3 regions of the Neobacillus sp. MER 74 genome follow, and region 3 is predicted to be linked to each of the others. Evidence: a T-box and tRNA genes for the amino acid it is inferred to sense, from the RefSeq annotation. Region 3 holds a T-box; the other regions hold tRNA genes.
What was found. A T-box is a leader RNA that pairs with one kind of tRNA and senses whether it is charged. The one in region 3 lies ahead of tyrS (tyrosine--tRNA ligase), so its partner is inferred to be a tRNA-Tyr.
Positions count from the first base shown of each region.

Region 1: it has a tRNA-Tyr gene. The T-box ahead of tyrS (tyrosine--tRNA ligase) is inferred to sense a tRNA for this amino acid. The anticodon was not compared.
Region 2: it has a tRNA-Tyr gene. The T-box ahead of tyrS (tyrosine--tRNA ligase) is inferred to sense a tRNA for this amino acid. The anticodon was not compared.

Region 1 is NZ_JAMAUV010000001.1:825,135-832,643, reverse strand. It holds rRNA gene rrf (5S ribosomal RNA) at 47-163, shown strand; tRNA gene M3610_RS04170 (tRNA-Asn) at 178-252, shown strand; tRNA gene M3610_RS04165 (tRNA-Ser) at 258-349, shown strand; tRNA gene M3610_RS04160 (tRNA-Glu) at 368-442, shown strand; tRNA gene M3610_RS04155 (tRNA-Val) at 481-556, shown strand; tRNA gene M3610_RS04150 (tRNA-Met) at 575-648, shown strand; tRNA gene M3610_RS04145 (tRNA-Asp) at 651-727, shown strand; tRNA gene M3610_RS04140 (tRNA-Phe) at 733-805, shown strand; tRNA gene M3610_RS04135 (tRNA-Tyr) at 855-939, shown strand; tRNA gene M3610_RS04130 (tRNA-Trp) at 945-1,018, shown strand; tRNA gene M3610_RS04125 (tRNA-His) at 1,030-1,105, shown strand; tRNA gene M3610_RS04120 (tRNA-Gln) at 1,135-1,209, shown strand; tRNA gene M3610_RS04115 (tRNA-Gly) at 1,214-1,288, shown strand; tRNA gene M3610_RS04110 (tRNA-Cys) at 1,297-1,370, shown strand; tRNA gene M3610_RS04105 (tRNA-Leu) at 1,413-1,498, shown strand; tRNA gene M3610_RS04100 (tRNA-Leu) at 1,526-1,607, shown strand; tRNA gene M3610_RS04095 (tRNA-Gly) at 1,886-1,959, shown strand; gene M3610_RS04090 (B3/B4 domain-containing protein) at 2,038-2,709, opposite strand; gene queG (tRNA epoxyqueuosine(34) reductase QueG) at 2,819-3,949, shown strand; gene M3610_RS04080 (amidase domain-containing protein) at 4,034-4,909, shown strand; gene trmL (tRNA (uridine(34)/cytosine(34)/5-carboxymethylaminomethyluridine(34)-2'-O)-methyltransferase TrmL) at 4,983-5,456, shown strand; gene nfsA (oxygen-insensitive NADPH nitroreductase) at 5,508-6,257, shown strand; gene M3610_RS04065 (PrkA family serine protein kinase) at 6,580-7,509, shown strand, end outside.
Region 2 is NZ_JAMAUV010000026.1:43,344-50,852, forward strand. It holds gene M3610_RS24130 (C-terminal binding protein) at 1-510, opposite strand, end outside; gene M3610_RS24135 (TRAP transporter large permease subunit) at 529-1,803, opposite strand; gene M3610_RS24140 (TRAP transporter small permease) at 1,800-2,354, opposite strand; gene M3610_RS24145 (TRAP transporter substrate-binding protein) at 2,407-3,438, opposite strand; gene M3610_RS24150 (GntR family transcriptional regulator) at 4,047-4,727, shown strand; gene M3610_RS24155 (DUF2178 domain-containing protein) at 4,903-5,295, opposite strand; gene M3610_RS24160 (helix-turn-helix transcriptional regulator) at 5,288-5,500, opposite strand; tRNA gene M3610_RS24165 (tRNA-Leu) at 5,791-5,872, opposite strand; tRNA gene M3610_RS24170 (tRNA-Trp) at 5,925-5,995, opposite strand; tRNA gene M3610_RS24175 (tRNA-Tyr) at 5,999-6,083, opposite strand; tRNA gene M3610_RS24180 (tRNA-Ser) at 6,109-6,201, opposite strand; tRNA gene M3610_RS24185 (tRNA-Met) at 6,227-6,303, opposite strand; tRNA gene M3610_RS24190 (tRNA-Ala) at 6,326-6,401, opposite strand; tRNA gene M3610_RS24195 (tRNA-Pro) at 6,419-6,495, opposite strand; tRNA gene M3610_RS24200 (tRNA-Arg) at 6,504-6,577, opposite strand; tRNA gene M3610_RS24205 (tRNA-Leu) at 6,598-6,686, opposite strand; tRNA gene M3610_RS24210 (tRNA-Gly) at 6,694-6,768, opposite strand; tRNA gene M3610_RS24215 (tRNA-Leu) at 6,832-6,916, opposite strand; tRNA gene M3610_RS24220 (tRNA-Thr) at 6,968-7,043, opposite strand; rRNA gene rrf (5S ribosomal RNA) at 7,069-7,185, opposite strand; partial or broken rRNA gene M3610_RS24230 (23S ribosomal RNA) at 7,410-7,509, opposite strand, start outside.
Region 3 is NZ_JAMAUV010000008.1:85,460-92,968, forward strand. It holds gene M3610_RS15130 (transglycosylase domain-containing protein) at 1-542, opposite strand, end outside; T-box leader at 687-911, shown strand; gene tyrS (tyrosine--tRNA ligase) at 959-2,212, shown strand; gene M3610_RS15140 (cation:dicarboxylate symporter family transporter) at 2,330-3,577, opposite strand; gene M3610_RS15145 (sensor histidine kinase) at 3,785-5,014, shown strand; gene M3610_RS15150 (response regulator) at 5,021-5,947, shown strand; gene rpsD (30S ribosomal protein S4) at 6,056-6,658, opposite strand; gene M3610_RS15160 (sensor domain-containing diguanylate cyclase) at 7,039-7,509, shown strand, end outside.

The sequences.
Region 1 (7,509 bases), on a different contig from region 3:
AAAAATATGAAAAAGACATTATAATAAAATAGTGTCGAATATATGGTCTGGCAATTATGGCGAGAAGGTCACACCCGTTCCCATACCGAACACGGAAGTTAAGCTTCTCAGCGCCGATGGTAGTTGGGACACGCGTCCCTGTGAGAGTAGGACGTTGCCAGGCTGTAATTATATTATTCCGCAGTAGCTCAGTGGTAGAGCTATCGGCTGTTAACCGATCGGTCGTAGGTTCGAGTCCTACCTGCGGAGCCATATATGGAGAGCTGTCCGAGTGGCCGAAGGAGCACGATTGGAAATCGTGTAGGCGGGTAACCCTGTCTCAAGGGTTCAAATCCCTTGCTCTCCGCCATAACTTTTTAAACGATATGGCCCCTTGGTCAAGCGGTTAAGACACCTCCCTTTCACGGAGGTAACACGGGTTCGAGTCCCGTAGGGGTCACCAAAGTTTTTTACGCTAGTGAAGATAATTTTCATTAATTTGGAGGATTAGCTCAGCTGGGAGAGCATCTGCCTTACAAGCAGAGGGTCGGCGGTTCGATCCCGTCATCCTCCACCATATTTACATTATAATTGTCGCGGGGTGGAGCAGTCTGGTAGCTCGTCGGGCTCATAACCCGAAGGTCGCAGGTTCAAATCCTGTCCCCGCAATTGGTCTGGTAGTTCAGTTGGTTAGAATGCCTGCCTGTCACGCAGGAGGTCGCGGGTTCGAGTCCCGTCCAGACCGCCACTTGTGGCTCAGTAGCTCAGTCGGTAGAGCAAAGGACTGAAAATCCTTGTGTCGGCGGTTCGATTCCGTCCTGAGCCACCTTTAGTTTTTTTGCTTGCACTAGATGCGAGTGTTATGAATAGTATGTGGAGGGGTAGCGAAGTGGCTAAACGCGGCGGACTGTAAATCCGCTCCCTCCGGGTTCGGCGGTTCGAATCCGTCCCCCTCCACCATTTATAGGGGTATAGTTTAAAGGTAGAACGAAGGTCTCCAAAACCTTTGGTGTGGGTTCGATTCCTACTACCCCTGCCAATTATACTGTGGCGATTGTGGCGAAGTGGTTAACGCATCGGATTGTGGTTCCGACATTCGTGGGTTCGATTCCCATCAGTCGCCCCATTATATTAAAATTCAAAATTAGTAAACATTGGGCTATAGCCAAGCGGTAAGGCATCGCACTTTGACTGCGACATGCGTTGGTTCAAATCCAGCTAGCCCAGCCAATTTGCGGAAGTAGTTCAGTGGTAGAACACCACCTTGCCAAGGTGGGGGTCGCGGGTTCGAATCCCGTCTTCCGCTCCAATATTTATGGCGGCATAGCCAAGTGGTAAGGCAGAGGTCTGCAAAACCTTTACCACCGGTTCGAATCCGGTTGCCGCCTCCATAATATTTGCCAAGTATATATAAGACTAGGTAATTAGATTTCGCCGGGGTGGCGGAACTGGCAGACGCACAGGACTTAAAATCCTGCGGTAGGTGACTACCGTACCGGTTCGATTCCGGTCCTCGGCATTGCTTTATCAAAACATTTTATTACGCGCCGGTGTGGCGGAATTGGCAGACGCGCACGACTCAAAATCGTGTTCCGTGAGGAGTATCGGTTCGACCCCGATCACCGGTATCAAATGGTTTTAAAAAAAGTTGCTCATATAATTATGGGCAACTTTTTTTGATTAAGGTTATAGACCCTAATCGTTCCCTTGATTAAAGAAAAATGCAGTCAACGGTAACGAATAGATATGTCCGTTCTTCGGCCATTGTGAGGGACGTGAATATCCGCACCCCCCTTTGTAATCTTTTTCGACAAAATCTGCATTTTCCCCTTGACTATAGTAAAAATAGTGTGTAATATAATAAGGGTCAGTTGCTGATATAAATGATTCATCAACTGTTAAAAATGCGGGTGTAGTTTACTGGTAAAACCTCAGCCTTCCAAGCTGATGTAGTGGGTTCGATTCCCATCACCCGCTCCATACATATTAACTAACGCAGTTTATCGTTACATAAGAGAACGATGAATTGCGTTTTTTTATATAAAGAAAAAAGATGTCCTATGGACACCTGACTAATTGGAAGGTTGCTTCTCCTCCATGTATTTGAGTAAACATGTTCATCAATGACTCTGTTAGTCTCCTCGAGTTTTCAACATTGGTTGACGGCTGCAAATAGATTATCTGCAGGGCATTTTTGGTCGCTAACGTTACTGGTGCTCTATCAGAATCGACGAAGGGACTTCCAAAGGGCCCCAGATTATCTGATGATACAATCAGGCGATGCAAAGAGTTTTTTCGTCCATTCAACCCAGTATACTCTTCTCCCTCCGTTCCCAATCGAATGTTCACGGGTCCATTTAAATTATCCTGATCGTATATTCCAATAGGTACTTGATATTGTAAGGAGAAAAAATTATTTATATCAATTGCACTTTGAATAGATGAAAGATAATTTTGTTTTTGAACTCTTCTGTATAACGCTTCGACTGAGGGACGATATCGATTCGGGTCTTTCCCATACTTTTTAAAAACCGAACGCCATTCCTGAATGCCAGAGAGTTCGCTAACATTTTTATTTTCTAAATCAAAAAAAATAGACTCTTGGAAGAGCTGAAGCCGTCCTCTAATCATTTGCGGCGACTCACCGACATTGATATTTTTATATTCAATTACCCCCACTTTAAAACTAGGTATTAGCTGGGTTACTTCCTCAGATAGATTAATTTCCAACCATTCCACCTCCAAAAATCAATGGAAATAGTTTATCATAAAATGATGTGCATCTAATAATTTAACTACCAATATTTTAATAAATCATTTCTAAGGAAGGAGGGGCCAAATGGAAGTCAAGGATTTAAAAGAAGAACTGATTGCCTATAGTAAAGAAATAGGAATCGATAAAATTGGTTTCACAACAGCGGACATGTTTTCTGAATTAAAAAATCGCCTAATAAGGCAGCAGTTACTTAACTACCAATCAGGATTTGAAGAACCAGATATTGAGAAGCGAGTGAATCCTTCACTATTACTAGAGGAACCACGTTCGATCATTTCTATTGCGATTGCTTATCCTTCCAAGATGAATCACCGTGTCGAAAGTAAGAAGGGTGAGCGGAGAGGGATTTTCAGCAGGGCCTCATGGGGGCTTGATTATCATCATGTGCTTAATGATCGTCTTAAAAAGTTAGAGGATTTTATCATCAAAAAGGTACCTGATGCGAGGTTAAAATCGATGGTCGATACTGGAGAGCTCTCAGATCGAGCTGTAGCTGAACGTGCTGGAATTGGTTGGAGTGGGAAAAACTGCGCCATTATTACACCGGAGTTTGGGTCGTATGTGTATTTAGGCGAAATGATCACAAGTATACCTTTTGAACCTGATACTCCAATAGAAGATCAATGCGGGTCCTGTACAAAGTGCTTGGACGCTTGTCCCACAGGGGCCCTGGTCCAAGGTGGACAGATTAATGCACAGCGCTGTATTTCTTTTTTAACTCAAACAAAAACGTTTATTCCAGATGAGTATAGAGATAAAATTGGTAATCGCATCTATGGTTGTGATTCATGCCAGACTGCATGTCCTGTTAACAAAGGGAAGAACTATCATTTTCATGAGGAACTAGAACCACTTCCTGAAATTGCGAAACCTTTATTAAAGCCGATCCTAAAATTAAGTAATCGAGAGTTTAAAGCTAAATTCGGAAATGTTTCTGGTGCTTGGAGAGGGAAAAAGCCAATTCAACGGAATGCCATTATTGCCCTGGCACATTTTAAAGATGAATCAGCTATTCCAGATTTAGTAGACATTCTAGAGAAAGAGGGTAATCCCGTTTCAAGAGGAACAGCTGCTTGGGCCCTTGGGAAAATTGGCGGTGAGACAGCATTATCTGCATTAAAAAAGGCACAAGAACAAGAAACAAATCTTGAAGTACAAACAGAAATTGAAAAAGGACTACATTTTTATAGGTAAAAATGAGCGAACTAAAATGGTTCGCTCATTTTTTTGATTAAATTCTGCTGACTATCATATGTATGAATGAAAGGGGTGAAGAATATGCTTCATTTGATACAAGAGTTATTTGAAAAAAGAGCAAATCAATTTGTTAGCGATAAAGGAACTACTCCTAAAGTATTTTTTCCAAAGGCTGATATGAAGCAAAGCACCTTTGCAAAAAGATCCGCTGAAATTGTAAAAGTAAAAACTTCCGGTAAAATAATTGAAATAGATAAAGAAGATGAATTTCAAACAGTAAAATATCAAGCCCATTATCAATATTTAATCAAGCAAAAGGAATTACTGTATATGGAAGAAGAAGTGGAAGAAAGATTAGCTAAGTTTTATAAAAATGCTTTAGTGATGGACGAGGAAATCAGCCCTTATGGAGCGCAAGAAACCTATCAGTTTCCAACAGAATTGGATGTAAAGGATCAGGATGAACGATTAAGCTATCAGTATAACAGATTAAAGGCTGTGCAATATGCAGAAAGGTGGTGGAATAGCTACAATCCTGCATATAAAAAGTTTGAGAATGATTGCACCAATTTTATATCACAATGCCTTCATAGTGGCGGTGCACCTATGAGAGGCTATCCTAATCGGGCAGCAGGCTGGTGGCTCCAAAAGAGCAATTATAGCTATAGTTGGGCAGTGGCACACTCTCTAAAGGGATACTTCGCTAATTCGAAAATAGGTTTACGGGCCAGGGAAGTGAACAGTCCGGATCAATTATTATTGGGCGATATAATTTGTTACGATTTTGAAGGGGATGGACGGTTTAATCATAATACGATTGTGACAGGTAAGGACGCAAATGGTATGCCGTTAGTTAATGCCCATACGTATAATAGTCGGATGAGGTATTGGGCATATGAAGATTCATCTGCCTATACCCCGAATATAAAGTACAGATTTTTTTCAATCATCGATTAAGGATGCTTAATTATTGAAAGGGTCTATGATAATGGTATAATTGCATGTAGAGTTTTTACATGAGGTGATTTCCATGTCAATTAATGTTGTTTTATTTCAACCGCAGATCCCTTCCAATACAGGAAATATTGCAAGAACTTGTGCAGGGACAGATACAAATTTACACCTAATCCGTCCGTTAGGCTTTTCTACGGATGACAAAATGTTAAAAAGAGCAGGACTCGATTATTGGGAACACGTTAATATCTTCTACTATGATTCTCTTGATGATTTTTATGAGAAGAATGCAGGCGGTGAATTTTTTTATATTACAAAATTTGGGCAGAAGGCTTTTAGCAGTTTTGATTACAGTCATTCAGGCAAAGATTATTATTTTATCTTTGGGCGTGAAACAACAGGACTACCGAAAGATGTCATTGAAAATAATAAAGAAGTCAGCTTGAGGATTCCTATGAATGAAAATATTCGTTCTCTAAACCTGTCCAATACAGCCGCCATTCTTATCTATGAAGCGCTAAGACAGCAAAACTATGCGCATCTACAATAATCCGAGGGGGCCTAAAGGGCCTCCTTTTGTGTAATGGAAAGGAAGATTGTTATGAATGAAGTAATCCAAACAATATTAAACCACCGCTCTATTCGCCAATTTGAGGACAAGCAACTAACAGACGAACAAATTAAAACAATTGTTACTTGTGCTCAATCTGCATCCACGTCCAGCTTTATTCAGGCTTACTCTATAATAGGTGTGAAAGACAAAGAAATAAAGAAAAAATTAGCAGAGATTGCAGGTAATCAGGAATATGTTGAAAAAAATGGCCACTTTTTTGTCTTTTGTGCGGATTTATACCGCCATACCATTATTGGAGAGAATGAACAGGTAAATGTAGCCCCTTCGCTTGAAAGCACGGAAAAGTTTATGGTAGCCCTCATCGATGCATCTTTAGCCGCACAAAATGCAGTGATTGCCGCAGAATCGATGGGGTTAGGAATTTGTTACATAGGTGGAATTCGAAATAATTTAGATGAGGTAGCAAAGATTTTAAAAACACCAGTGCGGGTTATTCCTTTGTTTGGCCTAGCAGTTGGTTTTCCGACTAAACTAAATGAAAAAAAACCGAGGTTGTCATTTGAACATGTTTATCATGAAGACGAATATGAACAAGATACAGAGGCATACATTAGCCAGCTGCAGAATTATGATAACTTAATTTCTAATTACTATGAAGAGCGGACAGGCGGGAAAAGAAAAGACCGTTGGACAGAACAAATGGCAAGGATGCTTGATAGGAAGAGTAGAATGTATATGAAGGAATTTATTCAAAAAAATAAACTGGATCTTCACTAAAAAAGCTGCCAATTGGCAGCTTTTATTTGGTTGAACCTGGTTTGTCATTATAACCTGATGTGAAGATTGCCGCTAAAAATGCGACCATTACTAAACAAACGATGAAAGTGTTCATAATTATGTAATCCTCCTTCGTCATACATTTTTCTATCTTGTCTCACATATAGTTTTATTATAGCCTATCTTATAAAAATGAAAAGAGGAAGATTCTTTTTATTGTTACAAAAAAGATAGACGCTAACCACAATGGTTACGCATGTTCAAAAGCTTATCAGCATAGAGTATATTAATCGTCTCTGATAAACCTACGGGGGAGGGCCTTATGGATATTCTAAAAAAAATCGAGATGTATCGTGAGGAAGAAGAAAAGTTACGTTGGGAAGGGTCATTCGCAGATTATTTGCAATTGTTGAGAGAGAAGCCATGGGTTGCACAGTCGGCACATTCACGAGTTTATAATATGCTTAAGGATGCAGGAATTACTGAAGAAAAAGGGACGAAGAAGTACGAATTCTTTAGTAATCAATTATTTGGGTTAGAGGAATCACTTGAGAGGCTTGTTGAAGAGTACTTCCATCCAGCAGCCAAAAGACTAGATGTAAGAAAACGTATTTTATTATTAATGGGTCCTGTAAGCGGCGGGAAATCCACGCTTGTTACCATGCTAAAACGTGGACTTGAAGCATACTCCCTCACGGATCGAGGCTCTGTTTTTGCGATTAAAGGATGCCCGATGCATGAGGACCCACTTCATTTAATTCCACATCATTTGCGGAAGGATTTTTTTGATGAGTATGGCATCCGCATTGAAGGTAATCTTTCACCTCTGAACATGATGCGTCTTGAACAGGAATATGGTGGAAGGATCGAAGATGTATTGGTTGAAAGAATCTTCTTCTCTGAAGATAAGCGAACAGGGATCGGTACATTCAGCCCATCCGATCCGAAATCACAGGATATTGCCGATTTAACAGGTAGTATTGATTTTTCAACGATTGCGGAGTATGGTTCTGAATCAGATCCTCGTGCCTATCGATTTGATGGTGAACTTAATAAGGCTAACCGAGGAATGATGGAGTTCCAGGAGATGTTAAAGTGTGATGAAAAATTCTTGTGGCACTTACTGTCGCTCACCCAGGAGGGGAATTTTAAAGCAGGCCGCTTTGCCCTCATTAGTGCTGATGAGTTGATCGTTGCTCATACGAATGAAACGGAATACCGATCCTTTATCTCCAATAAGAAGAATGAAGCA
Region 2 (7,509 bases), on a different contig from region 3:
AAAGCCTAGGGGTATTACTTTTTCAGCCAGTGCTTGTGGAATCTTGCCAAACCCAACCAGTCCAAGAGTTTGGCCTCTAAATCGTTGAATAGGCTTTGTCACTTTAAAATCCCAATTTCCATTTTTCACTTGGTTGCTTGCCAACACAATTTTCCTCGTCCAGGAAAGGATAAGGGCTAATGCATGATCTGAAACTTCATCCATGCAATAATCGGGTACATTTGCTACACAAATCCCCTTTTTCGTAACCGCTTTCAAATCTATTGTATTTACACCCACTCCATACCTGGTAATAACCTGACATTTTTCAAGAGATTCTATTACTCTTTTACTTAAAGGTGCATATTGATTAATGATACCGTCAGCATCTTTGCAAGCACTTATTACTTCTTCCTCAGTACGGCACTGGGCACCGACCAATTCAATTTCACTATGCCCTTCAAAAACCTGCTCTTCATAGCAAAGGTCATCATATTCCCAATCGGTAATGACTACTTTAAATTTACCCATATCCACATCCCCTTTACGTTATATAAACCATTCGAGCGGAACTAGTACAAGATCAGGGAATAAAATTAGTAGAATCAAAACCACCACTTCTACTAGAAGGAAAGGCCAAATCCCTTTCATGATATCTTCCATGCTTATCTTACTAACTCCACAGACAACATTTAACACTGTACCGACAGGCGGCGTTAACAAACCAATAGCATTATTAAGGATAAATAGGACTCCAAAATAAACTGGATCAATCCCAGCCTTCTCAATTAAAGGCATTAAAACAGGAGTAAGGATAAGAATCGTAGGTGTCATATCCATCGCAGTTCCAATAATAATTACTAAAAGATTAATCATCAAAAGAAGTAATAATGGATGATCCAATAACGGTTCCAAAAGAGTAATAACTTGTTCAGGGAGGTTGGCAACGGTAATTAACCAAGATGAAACCAATGCAGCAGCTACTAGAAACATAACAACACTCGTCATTTTTGCTGCTCTCACAAGAACGTGAAATAGCTCTGAGAGTTTCAATTCACGGTACACCACCAGCCCAACGAATAGCGCATAAGCAGCAGCAACTACAGCCGCCTCAGTTGGAGTGAAGATTCCTCCTCTTAGCCCTCCAATAATGATCAAAGGCAATAACAGGGCCCAAAAACCATTTCTAACTGAGATCAAAATTTCTTTCATAGATTTTCGAGGCTGTACAGTCACTTGATCTTTATGGGCTACAATCGCCCAGGTAACGCAAAGCCCTACCCCAAGCAGGACTCCTGGTACAATTCCTGCCATAAAAAGTTTGGTAATCGACACTCCGCTGGTTACTCCAAAAATTATAAATCCAATACTCGGAGGAATTATTGGTGCAATGATTCCTCCTGACGCAATCAACCCGCTTGACCGGTTAACATCGTAACCGCTTTTTACCATCATCGGAATTAATATGGCACCTAGTGCAGCAGTATCTGCTACAGCTGACCCAGATAAGCTGGCAAACAATACACTTGCAATGATAGCAACGTAACCAAGGCCGCCTCTGATATGTCCCACCATAGACATCGCCATTTTAACGATTCTTTGGGAAAGCCCGCCAGCGTTCATTAATTCCCCAGCAAGCATAAAAAAGGGAATAGCCATCAAAGGAAAGTTGTCTGCTCCACTTATTAAGTTTTGGGCAATAATCTGACTATCAAATATCCCAAGAAAGTACATTAATGCAACGCCACTCAATAAAAGTGCAAAAGCAATTGGCATCCCAAGAGCCATCGTCCCAAGCAGAGAACCTAAAAACACACCAATCATGCTTGTTTTCCCTCCTTTATCAAGTCTTTTTCGTGGAAATCAATCATTTCTTCAGAATCATTAATTAGCACTAATTCTGCATCCGTCAGTTTATTAGTTAAGAGTTTAATAAGATTATTGATTAATATTAACCCCATTGAAATACTGACTAAAATCCCTGTCCCGTAAACAGCAGCAAGCGGAAGACCTGTTGCAGGAGCTTTGCTATGTAAATTGATCAAGGTCATTTTCCAGCTTCCATCAAGGACCAAATAAAGAACATATAGCATTAATAAATCACTGATAACCAGTGCTACCTTTTTCAATCCGGTTGGCAAACGTTTTACAAGCATATCAACTCCAAGATGCTCTTTATCCTTAAAAGCACCTATCGCTCCTAAAAAGGTTAGCCAGACAAATAAATAGCGGGATATTTCCTCTGACCATGTTATGCCTGAATTAAAGAAGTAACGTAAAACAACATTTCCAAAAACAAGAATGACCATTAAGGAAAGAGCAAACGCCATAAAAATGTTCAACATCGTTTCCAAGTATTTTGATAACTTTTCCATCTTCTTCCCGCCTTTCTCTATAAAGAAGAGCTTTAAGAAAGTGCATGCCTTTCTATTGCTCATCCTTAATTCGTTTTACCAAATCTTCTGCCCAGTCATATTCCTTATAGATATCTTTATATAAAGGCTCGGCAGCTTTCTCCATTTCTTTTACAAATTCATCAGATGGAGTATTAAACTTTACATTTTTTTCTTCAAGGAATTTTTTATCATCTTCATAGCTTTTTTCCATTAGTTCAAATTCATAATCTGCATATTCCTTGGAAGCATCTTCGATAATTTTTTGCTGTTCTTTTGTTAAGCTGTTATAAAACTTGCTGTTAATAATGAAAATATTAGGGCTAAACATATGTTTTGACTCTAAAACATCCGACTGAACTTCATACCATCCAGAAGCCCTCAAAGTTGCAATTGGATTATCCTGGCCATCAACAACCTTTTGTTCAAGCGCTGTAAATACTTCTGAAATAGGAAGCGGACTGACATTTGCGCCAAGAAGTTTTCCGAGAGTAATATAGTTAGGAATGTTTGGCATCCTTAATCGTAGTCCATCAAAATCATCCTGACTCTTAATTGGCTTGTTTGAAGAAAACATACGGAAACCATTTGCACTCCAGGCGAGCGGTTTCACACCATGTTGTTTTTCAAGATCTGCTGTTAGTTCTTTACCAATTTCTCCATTTAGAACTTTTTTGACATGCTCATAATCTTTAAAGAGGAATGGCCATTCTGGAACACCCATTTTTGGGATGTCAGCTTGCATAATTAAGCCCGGAATGCCCATTTCAATTGTCCCGTTACGAACCCCATCATAAAATTCCTTTTCCGCTCCAAGCGTACTATTTGGGTATATTTGAACCTTTAGGCTTCCTTTTGATTCTTCTTCAACAATCTTTTTGAACTTTTCTCTTAAAGCAACGTTTTGCGGATGGTTTTCAGCAAAATAATTTGCCACTTTTATTGTTTTAGCCGGTCCGGCTGAAGCTTCATTGGAAGACGATTTTTCTGTTGCTCCCCCGCAAGCCGAAAGAAGTAAAGAAGCACTAAGAATTACACCAGTCGCTACTGAAAATAACTTTTTCATTTAATCGCTCATCCCCCAATTAAAATGGTTTTTGTTTTTTTGAAAGCGGTATCATTTATACTAAAAAAAATTTATCACCACCTTTAGTTTTATATTATAAAACTTAGTTTTCATAATAAAACTAAAAACAAGAGACAAAATTAGTCTCGGAGTTTTATATTATAAAACTATATATAACTATTTAAAACTCTAACATCATCTTAATCTTTAACTTTCCGAATTGTCAATATCTTAATTTTCTTTATTTTTGGATATTTTTTAAAACAATTGTAAAGTGCTATATAATTCCCATAAAAAGGAAAATATTTCCTGAGATTATACCCCCAATTTTAAAAGTATAAACAAATTTTCTAACCCGAATGGATAACATAAAAATTGTAAATGAATAATTTGTGACATGTAACATTTCACATTTCATATTTCACAAGGTAATGTTAGAATAAAATAAATAATCAGTCAATTCTTTTTTATTGTCTTTTTTGTAATTTACTTTCACACAAGAAATTGACTACAAGTATATAATTCCCCTATAATTTATTAATAGTGTGACATGTTACATGTTAGGTATTGCAAATTACCTATGAATTTTGGGAGGTTAATTTACTATAATGATTGATACTTCTGCTCTTGCAACACAAGTATATAAAGAACTTCGAAATGAAATTATTTGCGGGATTTTTTCACCTGGAGAAAAATTGGATATCATTGAATTAGCAAATAAATATGGAGTAAGTCGATCACCCGTAAAAGAAGCGGTAAATCAATTGGTACATGATGGGTTAGTCGAAATATTTCCAAGAAAAGGAACATACATCACCCAATTACGTTTCAAAGATTGTATGGAGGCTCTCGATGCTCGATTTATGGTTGAAACATGGGCGGCAGCACAAGCTATTGAGCATTTATCAGATGAACAGATAGAAGATATGAAACAAATAATTGAAAAAATGGATTCACTATTGAGAGTACAGCCCTTTTCTTATGAGTCTTACAGTAAACTAGATAAGGAGTTCCATCAATTATTGGTGCAATATGCTAGGAATCATAAGGTTCAAAACATTTATGACAGTATTAACCCTATAATTTCACTAGCACGAGTTGGGTACAGTGAAGTTTTTGAAAATAGCTTAAAAAGACACAAAGATCATCATAATATGTTTGAAGCATTAAAAAATCGTGACCTCTCCTCCTTAATTGAAGCATTGCAACAACATAAGCGTTCCTTAGAAGAGGACATAAGGTTACATTGGAATGAACAATTATTTGGACCTATTGAAGAATCAAATTAGAAGCTGCAAAGTTTGTTTTCTATGGTGACCGACAAAACTGAAGAAAGCTCAGAAACATTGATATATCAACATTTCTGAGCTTTCTTTTCATTTAAAACGAACTTGAACTTAAAAAGTTCTATTTTGCTATTTAAATAATGTTATTCGTTTGTTAATTAGATAGGTTCTAGTATACTTACCTGTATTTCTTAGAATATATAAATTCTGTAATCGGAACTGTAACAAAAGTTATACCCACTACTATAACCAATGGATAATTATCAATTTCATTGAAACTGCCTGTACCTTCAGAAATAAACAATATTAAACCAGATAAAATCATGAGAACATAATAACCTATTTTGGCACTTTGGGTTTCAATATGCCTGTCTAATTCATCTTTCTCACCACCACCTTCATGATGGCCCCAATTAAGCAAATTAAAAAAATAGCTTAACGCTAGAAAACTAAAGAAAATACCAGCTGCATCTATAGTTCCATAACTAACCCATTTGTATAAGGTAAATCCTACAATGGATAGAAAAACAATAAAGACTAAAATAACGATAATACTTTTGGTTTTATTCATTCCTTTTTCCCCCAATCTCAGAGATAAATAAATCTTCCATGGCGACTCCCAATGTCCTTGCGATATCAAATGCTAACTGCAAACTTGGGTCATATTTATTGTTCTCGATAGCGTTAATCGTTTGCCTGCTTACATTGCATAATTCTGCTAACTTCCCTTGAGAAAGACTGCTTTTTTCTCTGTACTCCTTAATTCTATTTTCCATTCACTATGCCACCTTTAGATTTTATAAGGTGTAAAAGGTTTTTTACATCTTGATTATAAAATATGATAAATGGGGTGTCAAAGATATTTTACACTTCAAAATGCCATATCGATATTTACCCCCACCAGTGAACACGATTTGAAGTAATTTTGTCATGAAGGAAACTGCAAAGAATAACTTAAAGACAAACAAAAAACGCCTACTTACATTACTGTAAGTAGACGTTCAAAACGTTGATATAACTCAATTCTACTGCTAATTGACGATAAGAAAAAGTAATAAAATAAAGATACCGGTGATCGGGGTCGAACCGATACTCCTCACGGAACACGATTTTGAGTCGTGCGCGTCTGCCAATTCCGCCACACCGGCATAATAAAAATTTCATAAATAAAGCTATGAAATTTTAGTGGACAATATTCAACAGGGGCAGTAGGAATCGAACCCACACTGAAGGTTTTGGAGACCTTAGTTCTACCTTTAAACTATGCCCCTAAATGGTGGAGGGGGACGGATTCGAACCGCCGAACCCGGAGGGAGCGGATTTACAGTCCGCCGCGTTTAGCCACTTCGCTACCCCTCCACATATAAAAAACAAATGATAAAACTGGAGGAGGAAGAGGGATTCGAACCCCCGCGCGGTGTTACCCGCCTGTCGGTTTTCAAGACCGATCCCTTCAGCCAAACTTGGGTATTCCTCCATTATAATAATTAAAAAATCTTAATTGGTAGCGGCGGAGGGGATCGAACCCCCGACCTTACGGGTATGAACCGTACGCTCTAGCCAGCTGAGCTACACCGCCATAATATCGTCTTTAAAGTAATTGGTGGAGTCTAGGGGGATCGAACCCCTGACCTCCTGCGTGCAAAGCAGGCGCTCTCCCAGCTGAGCTAAGACCCCATAAGTTATTAGAAGAATGGTCGGGAAGACAGGATTCGAACCTGCGACCCCTTGGTCCCAAACCAAGTGCTCTACCAAGCTGAGCTACTTCCCGATAAAAAATGCGCCCTGAGAGATTCGAACTCCCGACCTTTTGATTCGTAGTCAAACACTCTATCCAGCTGAGCTAAGGGCGCAAATGAATTTAATTATTTTGTGGTGCCGAGGACCGGAATCGAACCGGTACGGTAGTCACCTACCGCAGGATTTTAAGTCCTGTGCGTCTGCCAGTTCCGCCACCCCGGCAATATCATGGAGCGGAAGACGGGATTCGAACCCGCGACCCCCACCTTGGCAAGGTGGTGTTCTACCACTGAACTACTTCCGCAAATTATGGTAAGTTATTTTGCTATCGCAAAAAACTTTGTTTATTTTACTTCGTAAAAAAACTTGGTGCGGGTGAAGGGAGTCGAACCCCCACGCCTTGCGGCGCCAGATCCTAAGTCTGGTGCGTCTGCCAATTCCGCCACACCCGCATATTATATTAAGTATGCTTCCGCTGATGTAATTCCAATAATTAAGAAGCATGGTGCCGGCGAGAGGACTTGAACCCCCAACCTACTGATTACAAGTCAGTTGCTCTACCAATTGAGCTACCCCGGCATATAGGTTTAAAATTTAAGAAACCGCCTGGCAACGTCCTACTCTCACAGGGACGCGTGTCCCAACTACCATCGGCGCTGAGAAGCTTAACTTCCGTGTTCGGTATGGGAACGGGTGTGACCTTCTCGCCAATGCTGCCAGACTATTTGAGGCTTCATTCCCTCAAAACTAGATAATGCTGAAGAAGTTTGTAAACTTGAGTTCACCTAGTATAATTGTCTAGCTCCAGCGTCCAGCAACTAGTGTCCTTCGGTCTTTTCCCTATGATAAGTCAACATCGAATCGCTATCGCTCTTCGTGTTTCCTTTATCTCAGTCAAAGCCCTCCAGGCCATACGTTGCTATGCGTACGCTTCCGCTTTTCTATTTGGTTAAGTCCTCGAACGATTAGTATCAGTCAGCTCCACATGTTACCACGCTTCCACCTCTGACCTATCAACCTGATCATCTTTCAGGGTTCTTACTAG
Region 3 (7,509 bases):
GCTTTTCTTTGAAATGAAACTTCATTGGTTAAAATTTGATTTTTAATTAATTGCTGTGTTAAGGTACTACCGCCGGATTGTACCGCGGAGTTTGTCACTTCTTGGAAGACTGCCCGAAATACGGCTTTTGGTACGACACCTTTATGTTTGTAGAAGTATTCGTCTTCAGTCGCAACAACTGCGTTCACCAAATAATCGGATACATCTTCTAGCTTTACTTCTTCTCGTTCTAAATCTGTACGGAGTTTTCCAAGATATTTATTATCAGCAAAATATAACTCAGATGTTTCCGTGTAGTTATAAATGTCCTTTTTCATGCTGTCATAGGATCGGACAGGTTCATCTTTAACAAGTGAGGCAAAATAACCAGCACCGACACCTGTTGCAAATGATCCACCCAGAATTACTACTGTTAGTACAAGGAGAAACAGATTCCAAACGACTTGATATGTGATTCTTGCACTTTTAACCGTTTTTCTATGGGTAAATATGTTCAGTACGGATTTTGATTTTTCGAGCCATGCTTGTAATTTTTCAACCATCTATAGTATCACCTCATCTAAAATCACATACATTATAGCATATCAAAGGTATAAAAACTGACAAAGTTCTACATTATCTGAAATTTCCAGTTGTGTTTGACAAGTAACTATAATTATGGTAAAAAAAGCTATACATTAATTTAATAAAAAGCTATGAAGGGAACCAACTGTAGTTCTTCTATCCCTGTTTGTAGAGAGTCAGCGGTGGTGCAAGCTGATACATATAGAAGAATGAATTACGTCCTTGAGCTTTCTCTGTGAAGATTGATTGACAGTAGTGGAGAACGGTCTAAACCGTTAATTTTATGAGTTGGAGGAATGTTCCTATTCCTCAAGCTGGGTGGTACCGCGTAAATTTACGTCCCTGCATTTTGCAGGGGCGTTTTTATTTTTTTACATTATTGGAGGGAATATTTATGGATTTATTACAAGATTTGACTTGGAGAGGGATTATTTACCAGCAAACGGATGAAGAGGGGTTAAAGGATACCTTAAGTAAGGAGCCAATTTCTTTGTATTGCGGTGTCGACCCAACCGCAGATAGTATGCACATCGGCCATTTACTGCCGTTTTTAACATTAAGAAGATTTCAACAGCATGGACACCGTCCGATTGTCTTAGTTGGCGGAGCAACAGGATTAATTGGTGACCCAAGTGGAAAAAGCGAAGAACGAAAGCTGCAAACTCTTGAAACAGTTCAAGATAACGTAGCGGGAATTAAGAAGCAGCTTGAATCTATTTTCGAATTTGCAGGCGAAAATGGGGCTATTATGGTTAATAACTATGATTGGGCAGGCTCTATGGATGTCGTTACATTCTTGCGTGATATTGGTAAACATATCGGCGTGAATTATATGCTTGCAAAAGACACTATTGCCAATCGCCTTGAGACAGGAATTTCATTCACTGAATTCACATACACCATTTTACAAGCGATGGATTTCCTTCATTTGTATGAGAACCATAACTGTAAATTGCAAATCGGAGGAAGTGACCAGTGGGGGAATATCACTACAGGGTTGGAATTAATCCGTAAAGTTCAACCAGAAGGCTCGAAGGCATATGGGTTAACGATTCCGCTTGTGACCAAAGCAGACGGTACTAAGTTTGGGAAAACGGAAAGCGGTGCGATTTGGTTAGATCCTGAAAAAACAACGCCATACGAGTTCTACCAGTTCTGGATTAATACCGCAGATGCCGATGTTGTTAAATACTTAAAGATTTTCACATTCCTTTCGCACGAGGAAATTGAACAATTAGAAAGTGCTGTTCAGGAAGAGCCTCATCTTCGTAAGGCCCAAAAGGTATTAGCAGAAGAAATGACTCGTTTGATCCACGGAGAAGATTCCTTACAGCAGGCTATCAAAATTTCTCAGGCATTATTTAGTGGGGATGTAAGCAGTCTTTCAGCGACGGAAATTGCGCAGGGTTTTAAAGATGTACCAGCATATACTTCACAAAATGAGGAGAATTTGGTCGACCTTTTAGTTGCAGCGAAAATTTCTCCATCCAAGCGTCAAGCACGGGAAGACATTTCAAATGGTGCCGTCACAGTTAATGGCGAAAAAATCACAGATACCGCTTATGTATTAGCAGAAACCGATCGGATCGAAGGACAATTTACAATTGTTAGAAGAGGTAAGAAGAAGTACACATTAATCAAATACTAATAGGAGAAGGGCTTTGGGTTCAAAGCCCTTTTTTTGGGCTGGAACAGAATCCTTGCAAAAAACCAAACAGGCACAACCAGCTATATTCACTAGTTGTGCCTGTTCCCATATGACAGCTTAGGCAGCCTGTTCTTCGATGTGTTCTTTAACTTCATGACCTTCCCATTTAGTGATAACTATAGCAGCTAGTGAGTTACCAACAATGTTTACACATGTACGGGCCATGTCCAGCAGCCTGTCTACGCCTAAAATAAACGCCAAGCCCTCGACAGGAACACCAACACTTCCTAAGGTGGAAAGCAGGACGACAATTGAAACACCGGGGACACCCGCAATCCCTTTCGAGGTAATCATTAAAATAAGGACCAATGTAATCTGATGTCCAATGCTCATATGAATACCATACATTTGTGCGATGAACAGTGCTGCAATTGCCTGATACAAGGTTGAACCATCGAGATTAAAGGAATAGCCAGTCGGAATCACGAATGAAGTAATCCCTTTCGGACAGCCGATTCGCTCCATTTTTTCCATGATTTTCGGAAGGACGGTTTCCGAACTTGCGGTGGAATACCCTAAAATTAATTCGTCTTTTAAGTAAGCTAATAGCTTAAAAATATTATAGCCGGCTATTTTTGCGACAATGCCAAGGACCACAATAATAAAGAATATCATTGCTCCATAAACGGTCATTACCAATTTTCCGAGCGGTATTAATGATTCCAACCCAAATTTCGAAACTGTAACCCCAATTAAGGCAAACACCCCAAATGGAGCAATCTTCATAATCTGATTGGTTACATAGAACATCGCATCAGCAGTACCCCTAAAAAACGCGATAATCGGCTTACCTTTTTCACCAATTGCCGCAACGCCAAGTCCAAACATTACAGAGAAGAAAATAATAGCCAGCATGTCCCCATTTGCGAACGCCTGCACCACATTAGTCGGTACGATGTTCACGAGTGTATCAATTTTGGAGTGTGATTCCGTCGCTTTTTCAGTCGTTACATAGGAGCTGATGTCTGATTTAACGAGTTGTGAACGGTCCACGCCTGTACCTGGATGGAAAACATTGGCGATTAATAACCCAACAACGATTGCGATCGTTGTAATAATTTCAAAATAAAGGAGTGTTTTTCCCCCGAGCTTCCCTAACGATTTCATATCTCCCGTACCAGCCACACCGACAACAAGGCATGAAATAACAATCGGCACGACAATCATTTTAATTAATCGCAAAAAGATGTTTCCAATAGGCTGTAAGAATTCCTCAATATGTGGATTTCCGAAAAAAATGGCACCCACAATAATCCCAAGAATTAAACCAATAAAAATTTGCCATGCTAAACTAATTTTTTTCATTCACTTCTCTCCCATCGTAAGTTTTTTGATAGTATTAGAGTAGGGTATATTCTGTAAACGTTTCCAACGTTAACATCATACTTGTAGTACTACGATAAACTACAAAAACCTACAAATTGGATAAAAATATTTTTACAATTTATAATATTTTTTTTACGATAGAAAGGGAGTAATTGTATTCGCGATAAATTATTAGCGTATTTATTTATGATTATTGCTGTGCCCATTACTGGAGAATTAAAGTTTTACCCCCTAAGCGGAGCTGATTTAAGATTCAGCATGAGTACAACTGTATTCTTCTTCATTTTGTTATGGTCTCGAAAAATCCATCCTGTGTTAGCCGGCTTTTTAACGGGAAGTGCAGTTGTTTGTTTTCGGATTATGCTGGACAAGGTACAGGTTGGCTCATTCGATTTCCCTATCCATTTTCCCGTGTTTTTTTATTACATGGTCTTCGGCATGTTTTTTCATATTTTCAAGGTAAAGAAATTGTATCATCGGCCGCTTCTTATTGGACTGCTTGGCATGGTGCTCGAAATCCTGGGGAATGTTACCGAAATGACCATTCGTCATTTTACAACCGATATGAAAATGACAACCTCGGGCTTCTTGATTATTATAGGGGTAGCAATCATCCGCAGCTTCTTTGTCCTCGGTTTTTTCAATACTATCTTAGTGCGGGAAACTAGGTTGGCTGAAGAGCAGCAAAAAAAGAGGGCCGAAGAGGTTTTACTATTAGTCTCAAATTTGTACGTAGAAATGTTTCAATTGGAAAAATCCGCGAAAGATGCGGAGAATTTAACCAGTGCCTGCTATGCAATTTATCGTGATTTAAAAGCTCTAAACAATCAGAATCAAGCACAAGCGATGTTGAAAATCGCCGGAGAATTACACGAGATTAAAAAAGATAATCAACGTATATATGCCGGTTTGTCCAAATTAATGACCAAAGAAAAATTGGATGATTTTATGAACATTCAGGAAATCATTTCTGTTGCAACTATCTCGAATAAAAATTATAGTGAGTTGCTTGGGAAAACGATTGATTTCCAAGTAAGAATTTCCGGTGACCATCCGGAGTACCGCACTTTTATCCTCCTTTCCCTAATCAATAATCTTGTCGCCAATGCTGTGGAAGCCATCGATCAGGAGGGGCAGATTGTGGTAACGTCTGAAAAGGTTCAAGACCTAGTCAAAATAACTATAAAGGATAATGGAAACGGGATTTCAAATAAGAACAAAGTGTATATTTTTGAACCTGGCTTTACGACGAAATTTGACCAGGCAGGAATCGCTTCTAATGGAATTGGTTTATCCTACACAAAAAATGTCATTGAAGATCTTGAGGGTAAAATTAAGTTGATTGAGTCTTCAAAAGAAAAAGGAACCACCTTTGAAGTTCAGCTTCCGGTTGTGAATTTAATGAAAAAGGGGTGAAATACAGTGAAATTTTTTATTGTCGATGATACCCCAACTATCAGAGGGATGTTATCCAATATTATTGAAGAAGAGGGATTGGGTACGGTTGTGGGGGAGGCAGCTGACGGGTCTGAAGTAGATGCACATACCCTCGATATACAGGAAGTTGATATATTAATGATTGACCTTCTCATGCCCATTAGGGACGGGATTGAGACAGTCAGAGAAATTGCTCCCTCCTTTCGGGGAAAAATCATCATGATCTCCCAAGTCGAAACGAAGGATATGATTAGTGAAGCGTATTCCCTAGGTGTCGAGCATTATATCACCAAGCCGATAAACCGACTTGAGGTGGTAAGTGTCATTAAGAAAGTGAGTGACTATCTTTTACTGGAAAAATCACTTCATAACATTCAAAAGTCATTAAGCTTTTTAACTACGCATAATACAAAAAAACGGCAGATTGAGAACGAACTCCCAAGTAAACAACCCATGTTTCCGTCCTCTGCCAAAAGCATCTTGCTTGAACTTGGAATTGTTGGCAAAAACGGTGAAAAGGATTTGTTGGATCTTCTAGAAATTTTACATCAAATGGACATGGAGGGAAGTCGGGAGCTCCCGCCTATGAAGGATCTTTATGAGCGAGCGGCCAAAAAGCGGCTTGGTTCGTCCGTCTCTCCGGAGGAAATTAGAAAAGAAGCCAAGGCTGTGGAACAACGGATCCGCCGAATCCTCCAACAGGTGCTCGAGCATCTTGCTTCACTAGGATTAACCGATTATGCCAACCCAACATTTGAGTACTACTCATCCAAATTGTTCGACTACACCCAAGTAAGAATGAAGATGCTCGAACTGGAAGGAAAAAACCACACAGCAACTACCCGAATCGATATCAAAAAATTCCTCTATGCTTTATTAATGGAGACAAAAGGCAGACTATCACATAGGTAGATTCTCTCATTTCGAATACTCTACTAAGCGAAGTAAAAATAAAAAACCCTAGAAGCGTTATATAACGCTTCTAGGGTTTTTGTGATTGCTGTTTAATAAGCAAATCAATTAACGTGAGTAGAATTCAACGATAAGAGCTTCGTTAATTTCAGCAGGTAATTCAGAACGCTCAGGTAAGCGAGTGAAAGTACCTTCTAATTTGTCAGCATCAAAAGTTAAGAAGTCAGGAACGAAGTTGTTTACTTCGATTGCTTCTTTGATCACATCAAGGTTACGTGATTTTTCACGAACACTGATTGTTTGACCAGGAGTTACGCGGAATGATGGGATATCAACGCGTGAACCATTAACTAAGATGTGGCCGTGGTTAACTAATTGACGTGCACCACGACGAGTACGTGCTAAACCTAAACGGTATACAACGTTGTCAAGACGTGATTCAAGAAGAACCATGAAGTTTTCACCGTGGATACCAGCTAATTTGCCAGCTTTATCAAAAAGATTACGGAATTGACGCTCAGTTACGCCATACATATGACGAAGCTTTTGCTTCTCTTGTAATTGTAATCCGTATTCAGAAAGCTTTTTGCGTTGGTTTGGACCATGTTGTCCAGGAGCGTAAGGACGCTTTTCTAATTCTTTACCTGTGCCGCTTAGAGAGATTCCAAGACGACGGGAAATTTTCCAGCTAGAGCCAGTATAACGAGCCATGAATGACTCCTCCTTCGTGTTTTTATTTTGGTAAAATAAAAACCGTTATGAGACTCTTTGACAGCCATTTTATTTTCATGCACCTTCGCCCTTGCAGCTAAGGGTTACGAGATACACCATCATTTAAATATGAGGAATAAAATGAGACTATTCAAAGTGAACACAATAGGCTGCAATATTTTACACAAAAAGTATTATATAATTTTTATTCCTCTAAAGTCAAGAATATTTTTAAAGAATAAGTACAAACGAATTTTGTAAGAAACATTATTTTAATAAAAGTTAATAATTTATACAAATTAATATCGCCAAAATGTCTGAACATTAACTATAATTAAGAGACTATGTATATATCTGGAATTAGATCGGGTGAAACCTAAATGGATATTCTCGAGTGTGATTTACAGTGGCAAATAAAAAGATACAAACAATTAATAGAGATTACAGAAACACTACATTCATCTTTAGATGTAGAGAACCTTTTAGGTGAATTATGTGTTATTTTGAAAGAATTATATCCTGACTCCTCCTTTTCCCTATTACTTTCACAGGATACATATAGTCATAATGAACTTCCGATTATTGAACTTGAATATGATAGTGAAAATATTGCAGCTATTAAAGCATATGGATCAGGAGAACTTCAATTTGAGTATTCTGCAACTGGTGACCATGCGATTATTTATGCACCCCTCAAAGGAAAACAAGTAACCTATGGTGTCTTACAGGTAGTGTCAGCAGCCGCGGATGAATTCGATGAGTTTGAGGTGGAATTTATTTGTTTACTTGCGAGTGCGGCGGGTTGTTCCTTGGAAAATGCCTATCTTTATCAACAATCAAGGCAGGAAATC